Regions from separate parts of the Streptosporangium sp. NPDC006007 genome, predicted to be linked through region 2. Evidence: riboswitches for the same ligand, from Rfam matches in the RefSeq annotation. Region 2 holds a riboswitch; the other holds the start of a gene.

Region 1 (5,630 bases), on a different contig from region 2:
AGCGTGCACAAACCGGCCGCGCCCATCCCGCTGCCGTTCGACGACGTGATCGTGACGATCACCCGGAGCCGGGCATGAAGGTTGTGCTGGCGCTCGGCAGCAACCTGGGCGACCGGTTCGACACGCTCCAGGGCGCGCTCGACTCGCTCTTCGACAGCCGGGAGCTGGAGTTCGTCGCGGTATCCCCGGTCTACGAGACCGACCCGGTCGGCGGTCCGGACCAGGGGGCCTATCTCAACGTGGTGGTGATCGCGCGCAGCGACCTGGAACCCAGGATGCTCCTCGATCGTGCTCAGAGTGTGGAGAACGCCTTCGGCCGGGTCCGGGTGGAGCGCTGGGGAGCGCGCACCCTGGACGTCGATCTGATCAGTGTGGGAAACGTCGTCTCGGACGACCCCGAGCTGACACTGCCGCACCCCAGGGCGCACGAGCGCGCGTTCGTGCTGGTGCCGTGGGTGCGGGCCGACCCGGACGCCGTCCTGGGCGGGCGGTCGGTCGCCGACCTGCTCTCCGGCCTGGACCAGGAGTACGTACGGCTCCGCCCCGACCTGACCCTGCAGAGCCCCGAGTGAGACCGAGCCGTCCCGGCGTGCTCGTCGGCCTCTTCGCGGTGTTCGCGGTCCTCACCTGGGGGCTGCTGAACCCGTTCTACTCGTCGTTGCCCGCCGTACCGTGGACCGCGATCCCGACGGTGTTCCTGCTCGCGCTCGGCGAGGTGTACAGCGGGTGGATGACGAAGGCGAGGATCGAGCGCAGGCCCGACACCAAGCCGGTCGAGCCGCTGGCCGTGGCCCGCCTCGTGGCCCTGGCCAAGGCGTCCGCGTACGCGGGGGCGATCTTCGCGGGGATCTTCGCCGGGTTCACCCTCTACACCGCCGACCTGCTGGAGCGCGGCGTGCCCCGCCGGGACTTCCTGATCGCCGGCGGCTCCTTCATCGCCTGCGTGATCCTGATCTGCGCGGCCGTCTATCTGGAGTACTGCTGCAAGGTGCCCAAGGACTCCGAGGAGGACCACTGACCCCCCGGCCCGCCGAGGGGTGGCACGCCCGTCCGCCGGGGCGTCCGGTCAGAGGGCGTTCCCGGACCCGTTTCCGGTGAGCACCCGTCTCCGGCCGAAGACCAGCAGGAACGGCAGGGTGCAGAGCAGCGGTCCCACGACGGCCAGCGGGCGCTCCAGCCACCAGAACAGGTCGGGCGGGATCCGCGCGCCCGGCGGGCCGCCGGACACCAGCCAGGCCAGTCCCACCCAGACCGCCATGCCGGTGGTGTGGAACAGGAACAGCGGCAGCGCGAACCTGTTGATCGTCTCGTTGGCCCGCTGCCATCCGGAACGCTCCAGCAGGCGCTCCATGAACGGCCGCACCACCTCCACCAGGCCGATCTGGAAGATCAGCAGTGCCACGATGACGAAGGTCGGCGGCGCCATGTTGGACAGCTTGTCGCCGGGCACCCCCACCATCGAGCCCGGGTAGATCCCCGAGTAGACCAGGCCGAAGAGCGCGAACAGGCCGGTCCACAGGGTGGCGACGTCCAGGCGGCGGGGCAGCGCCACCATCCGCTCGTAGAAGAATCCCGCCTGGTGCGCCAGCCCCCAGACCAGCACCATGTTGAGCCAGCCGGCGGCCTCGTAGCCGTACCGCAGCCGCAGCACGTCGACGGTCAGGGCCGCGCCGCCGAGCCAGATGAGGACCAGCACGTCGAAGCGCCGGTGCAGCCAGAGCATGACGGGGAGCAGGGCGATGAGCATGAGGTAGACGCCGATGAACCAGAGCGGGCTGAGCACGAGCAGCACGACCCGGTCGATCCAGTCGATCTCGAACACCCATCGGACGATCCCGCCCACCGCGACCCACGCCCCGGCCAGCGCCAGCGTCGGGATCGACAGGCTCCGGATGCGCCGCCACACGAAGCTCCCGATGCCGATCCCGCGCTCACAGGCCCGGTTCCACGAGAGCAGGTGGACGTACCCGCCCACGTAGAAGAAGATCGGCAACACCTGGAACAGCCAGGTGAGGATCCATAGCCCCGAGGTGAAGCCCAGCGGGCTCGTCGGCGAGGGGCCGTCCGCCCCCCAGCGCAGGATCGTGAACGCCCAGTGCCAGAGCACCACCACGGTCAGGCTGATCGCGCGGAGCCAGTCGACGTACCTGTCCCGCCGCCCGTCCCCCGCGCGGGGCACCGTCTTCGCGCCGTGCTCGATCATGCTGCCCTCCGGCGGGTCACTTGTCGATGTCGCCCACGACGAAGAACATCGAACCGAGAATGGCCACCATGTCGGAGACCAGGTTGCCCGGCAACATCTCGCGGAGCACCTGGACGTTGTTGTAGGACGCCGAGCGGAGTTTCAGCCGCCACGGGGTCTTCTCGCCGCGGGAGACCAGATAGTAGCCGTTGACACCCAGCGGATTCTCGGTCCAGGCGTAGGTGTGGCCCTCGGGAACCTTCAGCACCTTGGGGAGGCGCTGGTTGATCGGCCCCCGGGGCAACTCGCGGAGCCGTTCCAGGCAGGCGTCGGCCAGGTCCAGGGAGACCTTGACCTGCTCCAGCAGCACCTCGAACCGGGCGTTGCAGTCTCCGGCCGACCGGGTGACGACCCGGACCGGCAGCTCGCCGTAGGCCAGGTAGGGGTCGTCCCTGCGCAGGTCGAGGTCGACCCCGGCGGCGCGGGCGATCGGGCCGCTCACGCCGTACTGCATGATCGTCTCGCGGTCCAGCACCCCCACCCCGACCGTGCGAGCCAGGAAGATCTCGTTGCCGGCGATCAGGTGCTCGATGTCGGGCAGGCGCCGCCGCACGTCCGAGACGGCGCGGGAGACCCGCCCCAGCCATCCCAGCGGCATGTCCTCCTTGAGGCCGCCGACCCGGTTGAACATGTAGTGCATCCGCCCGCCGGAGATCTCCTCCATCACCGCCTGGAGGGTCTCGCGCTCCCGGAACGCGTAGAAGACGGGCGTGATCGCGCCGAGCTCCAGCGGATAGGAGCCGAGGAACATCAGGTGGCTGAGCACCCGGTTCAGCTCGGCCAGCAGCGTGCGCGTCCAGACCGCCCTGACCGGCACCTCCATGCCGAGCATCCGCTCCACCGCGAGCACCACGCCCAGCTCGTTGGCGAACGCCGACAGCCAGTCGTGCCGGTTGGCCAGCACGATGATCTGCCGGTAGTCGCGGACCTCGAACAGCTTCTCCGCGCCGCGGTGCATGTAGCCCACGATCGGCTCGGCCGAGGCGATCCGCTCCCCGTCCAGGGTGAGCCGCAACCGCAGCACCCCGTGGGTGGACGGGTGCTGCGGCCCGATGTTGAGGATCATGTCCTCGGTCGCGAGCTCCTTGCCGCGCGCGCCCGCCACGGCGTCCGCTCCGGCCCCGATCCCCACGTTCACTTCCCGGGGCGGCGCGCCCTGGGCACGAGGCTCAGTCATAGGCCCCATGCTGCCACGTCAGACGCGCGAGACGAGATCCCGCAGAGCCGTGATCAGACGGTCGACGTGCTCGGAGGTGGTGCCGATGCCGATGGAGGCCCGGACGGCCGAGGCGGTGGCGTCCTCGCAGCCGCCGTTCCCCGTGCCCAGCAGGTGGCGGACGAAGGGGTGGGCGCAGAACTTGCCGTCGCGGACGCCGATGCCGTACTCACCGGACAGGGCCTCGGCGACCTCACGGGCGGTGAAGCCGTCCACCACGAAGGAGACGATGCCGATGCGCGCGTGGTCCGGACCCCAGAGCGAGAGCTCGTGAACCCCCTCGATCCCGGCGAGACCGGCGCGCAGCCGGCCGAGAAGGCGCTCCTCCTCGTCCACCAGCACGGACCAGCCGGTCGAGGTCAGCGCGTCGCAGGCGGCGGCCAGCGCGATCGCGCCGAGCACGTTCGGCGTACCGGCCTCGTGACGGGCCTCGGGGTCCTCGTGCCAGTGGACGCCGTCGTCGTTCACCGCCCGCACCGCGCCGCCACCCCTCAGGTACGGCTCGGCCCGCGACAGCCAGTCGGCGCGGCCGATCAGCGCCCCGGCCCCGAACGGGGCGTAGAGCTTGTGACCGGAGAAGACCACGTAGTCCAGGCCGAGCGCGGTCAGGTTGAGACGGCGGTGCGGGACGAGCTGGGCGGCGTCGACGAGGACGCGGGCGCCGTGGCGGTGGGCGATGTGGGCCAGGGCGGCGATCGGCCACAGCTCGCCGGTGACGTTGGAGGCGGCGGTCACCACCAGCAGCTTGGGGCCGTCGATCTCGGCCAGGGCCTCGTCCGCGGCGCGGACGGCCTCGCCGGGGAAGGCGGGGATCGCGAGCCGTACCGCGTTGGCCCACGGCAGGAGCGAGGCGTGGTGCTCGGTGTCGAAGACCACGACGGTGGTCCCCTCGGGCAGGCTGCGGGCCAGCAGGTTGGTGGCGTCGGTGGTGTTCCGGGTGAAGATCACCGCGTCGTCGGGGCGGGACCCGGTGAAGGCGCGGACCGTGTGCCTGGCCTGCTCGTAGCGGGCGGTGGTCAGCTGCGAGGCGTATCCCGCGCCGCGGTGGACGCTGGAGTAGGCCGGGAGCGCGGCGGCGACGGCGGCGCTCACCGGCTCCAGACAGGGGGCGCTGGCGGCGTAGTCGAGGTTGGCGTACGGGATCAGCCTGCCGCCCTTGATCGGGACCTCCAGGTCCGAGCCGAGCACGGCGGGGATCCGACGGTCTTGCGAGGCGCGGCTCGCCGGGACGGTCACGGCGGCGGGAACGGCGGGGGTGAAGATCGTCAGTGCGGACACGCCAACTCTCCTTCGAGGTCATCGGACCCCAACCGTGGCGTTGGTGCGTGGAGCCCGCGCTTGCCCGGCACGCTCCGTGCCGGACCAGGTCCTCACCCGGGGCACCCCGCCGCGGACGCGAGGGTTGCCGGCCAGCGAGCCGGGGCTTGTCACTGGCACTCATGACCTACGGGGGGAACTATAACCGACCCCCGCCAGGACTCCGCAAGTCGACAGGGGGCGGAGCAGGCTGACCGTGATCAGGGTCGTTGACGGTGCAAGCGCTATTACCATGCATGTGTGCACTTTGATCCTTGGAATCCGGAATTCGTCGCCCATCCCTACGACGTCTACACGGAGCTGAGGCGGCAGCGGCCGGTCAGCTTCTTCGAGCCGACCGGTCAGTGGCTGGTCGCCCGGCACGCCGACGTCAACGCGCTGCTCCGCGACCGCAGACTCGGCCGCTCCTACCTGCACGTGGCCACCCACGCCGAGTTCGGCCACCCGGACGACCCCGAGTTCCAGGATCTGTTCTGGCGGGTGGTCAGGGCCGGGATGCTGGACGTCGAGCCGCCCGTCCACACCCGGCTCCGGCGCCTGGTCTCCAAGGCGTTCACCCCGCGCATGGTCGAGGCGCTCCGCCCCAAGGTCGCACAGATCGCCGGGGAGCTGGTGGACGCGTTCGTCGAGCGCGGCGGCGGAGACCTCATCGCCGAGGTGGCCGAGCCGCTCCCGGTGACCGTGATCGCCGAGATGCTCGGCGTGCCCGAGGCCGACCGGCACCTGCTCCGGCCCTGGTCAGCCGATATCTGCGGAATGTACGAGCTCAAGCCCTCCATCGAGGCCCAGCACACCGCCGTGCGCGCCGCCCAGGAGTTCTCGGACTACCTCCTCGGCCTGGCGCGCGCCCGCAGG
Region 2 (5,630 bases):
GGGCCGGGACCATGAGAAACGCCTGCTGGGTGCCGAACGAGTCGGCCAGCGCACCCGGCGGGAACGGCCCGGCGCCCACCGCCGACAGTCCTGTCTGGTCGGCCGCCAGTTTGGCCGCCCAGAGGTTGAAGGAGAACTCCGGGGCGACGCAGCAGAACAGCACCGCCCCGGCCGGCTGGAACCCCCGGCCGAGCCCTGCCCCGGCGCTCTTCCCGTTCCCCTGAGCGGTACGAGTCCCGACATCCCCGCGCTCCGCGTCAGCCGGGGGAGCGCCAACCCGGTCAGGACGCCGCCGACCGCCATCGTGGTGCCGTGCAGGCCGGCCATGGTCCGCGAGACCCCTGGTCGGCGCGGAGCATCGGGAGCGCGGCGCTGAGGCCGTACAGGTAGGTGGCGAAGACGCCGAGTCGATTGAAAATCACTGGAGTGCGGCGAGCTGGTCGGCGAACCAGCGGTGCGGGGGGAGCGCGGTGGCGGCGCCGGCCAGCCGGACGCCCCTGCGGGCGCGCTCGTCCTCCGGCATGGTGAGGCCCCGGTGGATGGCGCGGGCCGTGGCGGAGACGTCGTAGGGGTTGACCAGCAGCGCGTGCTCACCCAGCTCGGCCGCGGCGCCCGCCTCGCGGGAGAGCACCAGCGCGCTGCGCGGGGACAGGACGGGGGCCTCCTTGGCCACGAGGTTCATGCCGTCGCGGATCGGATTGACCAGCATCACGTCGGCCAGCCGGTAGGCGGCCAGCGAGCGCGGGTAGTCGTCCTGCACGTTGAGGATCAGCGGATCCCAGCCCTCGGTGGCGTACTCGTCCTCGATCTCCAGGGCGCAGCGCTGCACCGCCGCGGTGTACTCGCGGTATTCGGGCAGGTCGTGCCGGGAGGGGTAGGCGAAGGCGAGGTGCACCACCCTGCCGTGCCACTCGGGGTGGGCCGCGAGGAACTCCCGGTAGGCGGCCAGGCCCCTGACGATGTTCTTGGACAGCTCGGTCCGGTCGATCCGCACGATCAGCCTGCGGTCGCCGACCAGCTCGCGCAGGGCCCTCATGTGGGACTCCACGTCGGGCTCCGACGCCCGCGCCCAGAGCGCGTCGCCGTCCACTCCCAGGGCGTGCACGCCGATCCGGGTGGTCCGGCCACCGTGGGCGACGGTACGGCGGGCGCGGTCGGCCTTCGCGCCGAGCACGGTCTCGCAGCAGTCCATGAAGGACCCGGCCCAGCGGTGGGTCAGGAACCCCGCGTGGTCGGAGCCCAAGACGCCCTCAAGCAGCTCGGCCGCGACCTCGTCGGGCAGCAGGCGGAAGTACTCCGGCGGCGCCCAGGGGGTGTGCGAGAAGTGGGCGATCCGCAGGTCGGGCCGCTCGCCCCTGAGCATGGCCGGAACCAGGGCCAGATGGTAGTCCTGCACCATCACCCTGGCGCCGGGCGGGGACTCCTCGGCCAGCGCCGTCGCGAACGCCTCGTTGTACGCACGGTAGGACTCCCACTCCCGGCGGAATCTGGCGTCGAACTGCGGCCGGTTGGAGGTGTCGTACAGCAGGTGGTGCACGAACCAGAGGGTGGAGTTGGCGACCGCGTTGTAGGCCCGCTGGAAGGTCGCCGGGGGGATGTCGAGCATCCGCAGCGCCCCGGTGTCGTAACCGGCCTCGTCCAGCCGGCCGCCGGGGGCCAGCCGTACGACGCCGCGGTCACCGTCGGACAGGGCGGCGCAGACCCACAGGATGTCGAGCCCCCTGGCCACCTCGGACAGGCCGGAGACCAGGCCGCCGCCGCCCCGGCGCATGGTCGGCGAGCCGTCCTCGGAGAGGGTGAAGGAGACGGGGCCGCGGTTCGAGGCCACCAGGATCGCGCTCATATGGATCCCCTCGCCTGGGGAGGTGCTTGTCCTGAAGGTTAACCAAACATAACCGGCGACCGTAGGATGTCGGGCGACTGTGACCGCTGATGGGGGCTCGCGATGGCGCTGGACGAGACGACCGAGGAACTGGCGCGCGCGGCAGCCCAAGGCGACCACCGCTCGCTGGGTGAGCTGCTCAAGCGGATCGAGCCCGATGTGCTGCGGCACTGCGGGCGGATCCTCCCCTACCGGCAGGACGCCGAGGAGGCGTCCCAGGACACCCTGCTGGCGGTGGCCCGCAACATCGGCCGCTTCGAGGGGCGGGCCAGGTTCAGCACGTGGCTGCACATCGTGACCGCCAACTGCGCCCGCACCACCTACCGTTCGCTGAAGCGGCGTTCGGCCGAGCAGGCCTCCGACGAGCTGCCGCTGCACAAGCCCGACGTCGCCCGGGTGAGCGTGATCGCCGGTTCCCGGCTGGACCTGCTCGACGCGATGGAGGCGCTGGAGGCCGACAAGCCCGACCTGGCTCAGGCGCTGGTGCTCCGCGACATCTGCCAGCTCGACTACAGCGAGGTGGCCGAGCAGCTCGGCATCCCGCTCGGCACGGCCAAGTCCCGTATCCACCAGGCCCGTAAGTACGTCCAGGGAGCGCTGGGCGACGCCTACGGCTTCTGACCCCGCCGCGCGTGCCGACCGTGCCGTAGCGGTCGCCGATTCACCGGGGTCGGGAGGGCGCTCTCGGTCCAGTGGCTGTTCAACGGCCTGTGGCCCGGGAGGCGCCGTCCGAAAGATAACACGATGCGTCTCGCGGAGTGAGACGACTGGTCAGGACGGCCGCAGGTCGGGGTAGAGTGCATGAGACCTGCGTGTCAGGTCCACAACTGCATATTGCTCATCCAGAGGGGTGGAGGGACCGGCCCTGCGAAGCCCCGGCAACCCTCCCGGTTCAAGACTCGCGATCTGGCGAGGTCGGCCGGGACAGGTGCCAATTCCGGTCTGTGACCAGGGTGGTCGCAGACGAAGATGAGGGAAAGGCCTCGCTTCATGGCGCTCGCGAACACTGAAACCACCGTCCCCCTCGACCAGGCCGGCCACGTCGACGACCCGCGGAGCCCGCGGTTCGGCCCGGCCGTCGCGCTGTCCTGCCGTGAGTGCGGCGCCCGCTCCGAACTCGGCCCCGACTTCGCCTGTGCCGAGTGTTTCGGCCCTCTGGAGGTCGCCTACGACTTCGGCCGGGTGACCCGGGAGCAGATCGCCCGGGGGCCGGCCAGCATCTGGCGTTACCGTTCCCTGCTGCCGGTCCCGGCGGACGTGGCCGCCAAGCCCAACATGGCGCCCGGCTGGACCAGGCTCGTCAACGCCGGCAACCTCGCACGCGAGCTGGGCATCCGCTCGCTGCACGTGAAGGACGACTCCGGCAACCCCACGCACTCCTTCAAGGACCGAGTGGTGGCCATCGCCGTCGAGGCGGCCCGTAACTTCGGTTTCCACACCCTCTCCTGCTCCTCCACCGGCAATCTGGCCGGCGCCGTGACCGCGGCCGCCGCGCGGGCCGGGCTGGACGCCTGTGTGTTCATCCCGTCTGACCTGGAGCAGGCCAAGATCGTCATGGCCTCGGTCTACGGTGGCAGGCTCGTCGGCATCGACGGCAGCTACGACGACGTCAACCGCTTCTGCTCCGAGCTCATCGGCGACGAGCTGGGCGAGAGGTGGGGCTTCGTCAACGTCAACCTCCGGCCCTACTACGCCGAGGGCTCCAAGACGCTGGCCTACGAGATCGCCGAGCAGCTCGGCTGGCGGATCCCCGACCAGATCGTCATCCCGGTCGCCTCGGGCTCCCAGCTCACGAAGATCGACAAGGGGTTCAAGGAGCTGATCGCGCTCGGTCTCGTCGAGGACACGCCGTACCGGATCTTCGGCGCCCAGGCCGAGGGGTGCTCCCCGGTCTCCGCCGCCTACCGGGCCGGCCACGACGTGATCCGCCCGGTCAAGCCCGACACGATCGCCAAGTCGCTCGCGATCGGGAACCCGGCCGACGGTCCCTACGTGCTCGACATCGCCCGGCGCACCGGCGGCGCGGTGGAGGACGTCACGGACACCGAGGTCGTCGAGGCGATCCGGCTGCTGGCCAGGACCGAGGGCATCTTCGCCGAGACCGCCGGTGGCGTCACCGTCGGGGTGCTGCGCAAGCTGGTCGCCTCGGGGCGGCTCGACCCCGACGCCGAGACCGTGGTCCTCAACACCGGCGACGGCCTGAAGACCCTCGACGCGGTGGCCGACCAGGCGCGCCCCACCGCCGTCATCCGGCCGTCTCTTGACGCATTCCGTGCGGCTATCGCCTAGAACTCGTGAAAGGTACTTAATTATGAGCGTTTCTGTGCGGATTCCGACGATTCTCCGTACGTACACCGGCGGCTCCGCCGAGGTCGGCGGAGAGGGCGAGACCCTGCGTGATGTTCTCCGGAAGCTGGACGCCGACTTCCCGGGTATCGGTGCCCGAATTCTTGATGAAACGGGGAAGATTCGTCGTTTTGTCAATGTTTACGTCGGTGATGAGGATGTCCGATTCGCCGACAATCTGGACACGGCCACCCCCGCCGGCGTTCAGGTCTCCATCATCCCGGCGGTCGCCGGAGGCTGACCCCTCCCTGGTCGGATGCCGTCTGCCGTCGGGTCCGTCTCCCATCCCGGCGATCTGTCCCCGTACATCACGTCCGCCACACCCGCACCGGCCCGGCCGCGTGCGGGTGTCGTGTTTTATGACGCAAGCTCATATTTGTTGAGCCGGGACATGGTGCAATATTTAACTAACTAATCGTGATAGCAAAACTCTGCCTGCGTGTTGAATGCGTCCGTAAAGCAGTAGTTTGCTGATTGGCTCTGTTGCCCAATGCTCTATCACAGGTATGGTCGAGGACGATCGACGTAGGCGATGTCTCCGCCTCGGAGATTGAGGACTTCGCGGAGGAATGGGCGGCGTCCTCAAGTCCAGTAAGAGGAGTCGGAAGTGGCGCAAGGCACCGTCAAATGGTTCAACGCGGACAAGGGCTACGGCTTCATCGCGGTAGACGGTGGTAAGGATGTTTTCGTCCATTACTCCGCGATCCTGATGGATGGCTATCGTGCGCTCGAACAGGGCCAGCGGGTCGAGTTCGAGATCACGCAGGGACAGAAGGGCCCCCAGGCGGAATCCGTCAGGGCGGTCTGATTCGTCCGTCAGTTCGTCGGGAAGTGCCGGTGGACCCCACGGCAGCGCAGTCCGTGCGGATCCTCCCGCGCGTCGGCCCGGCTCGTCGTTTCGATCGGCGGGCCGGGCCTTCGTCTAGGCTGGGGCCAGGTCAGGGGGACTCTGGCTTGCACTCGGCAGGGGGGAGTGCTAAACAGTTGCTTAGCACTCTCCATTGGTGAGTGCCAAACCCTGGATCGAGACGATGGGGTCCGCCGAACGGAGTCGCGGACCCGTATGCCGTCGCGGGCGTCGGCTCGATCTGGTGCAAGCCACCCTGTGTTTGGGAGGTCTAGCCGTATGGCAGCCAAGATGATCGCGTTTGACGAGGACGCCCGGCGCGGTCTCGAGCGTGGTATGAACCAGCTCGCGGACGCCGTCAAGGTGACCCTCGGCCCCAAGGGCCGTAACGTCGTGCTGGAGAAGAAGTGGGGCGCTCCCACGATCACCAACGACGGTGTCTCCATCGCCAAGGAGATCGAGCTTGAGGACCCGTGGGAGAAGATCGGGGCCGAGCTCGTCAAGGAAGTCGCCAAGAAGACCGACGACGTAGCCGGTGACGGCACCACCACCGCC

The links. Region 2 has a riboswitch for S-adenosylmethionine ahead of thrC (threonine synthase). Riboswitches for the same ligand answer to the same signal wherever they lie in the genome.
Region 1: another riboswitch for S-adenosylmethionine. It lies ahead of ABZ194_RS27540 (aminotransferase class V-fold PLP-dependent enzyme); the one in region 2 lies ahead of thrC (threonine synthase).

The regions. Positions count from the first base shown of each region.
Region 1 covers NZ_JBEXUG010000054.1:21,785-27,414, forward strand. Annotated here, with positions in the region: gene folB (dihydroneopterin aldolase) at 1-78, shown strand, start outside; gene folK (2-amino-4-hydroxy-6-hydroxymethyldihydropteridine diphosphokinase) at 75-572, shown strand; gene ABZ194_RS27525 (DUF3180 domain-containing protein) at 569-1,018, shown strand; gene ABZ194_RS27530 (acyltransferase) at 1,067-2,203, opposite strand; gene ABZ194_RS27535 (NADH-quinone oxidoreductase subunit D) at 2,220-3,419, opposite strand; gene ABZ194_RS27540 (aminotransferase class V-fold PLP-dependent enzyme) at 3,438-4,694, opposite strand; SAM riboswitch class IV at 4,788-4,903, opposite strand; gene ABZ194_RS27545 (cytochrome P450) at 5,016-5,630, shown strand, end outside.
Region 2 covers NZ_JBEXUG010000018.1:22,159-27,788, forward strand. Annotated here, with positions in the region: gene ABZ194_RS16235 (hypothetical protein) at 1-163, opposite strand, end outside; gene ABZ194_RS16240 (trehalose-6-phosphate synthase) at 419-1,849, opposite strand; gene ABZ194_RS16245 (RNA polymerase sigma factor) at 1,946-2,503, shown strand; SAM riboswitch class I at 2,718-2,858, shown strand; gene thrC (threonine synthase) at 2,873-4,171, shown strand; gene ABZ194_RS16255 (MoaD/ThiS family protein) at 4,194-4,469, shown strand; gene ABZ194_RS16260 (cold-shock protein) at 4,836-5,036, shown strand; gene groL (chaperonin GroEL) at 5,355-5,630, shown strand, end outside.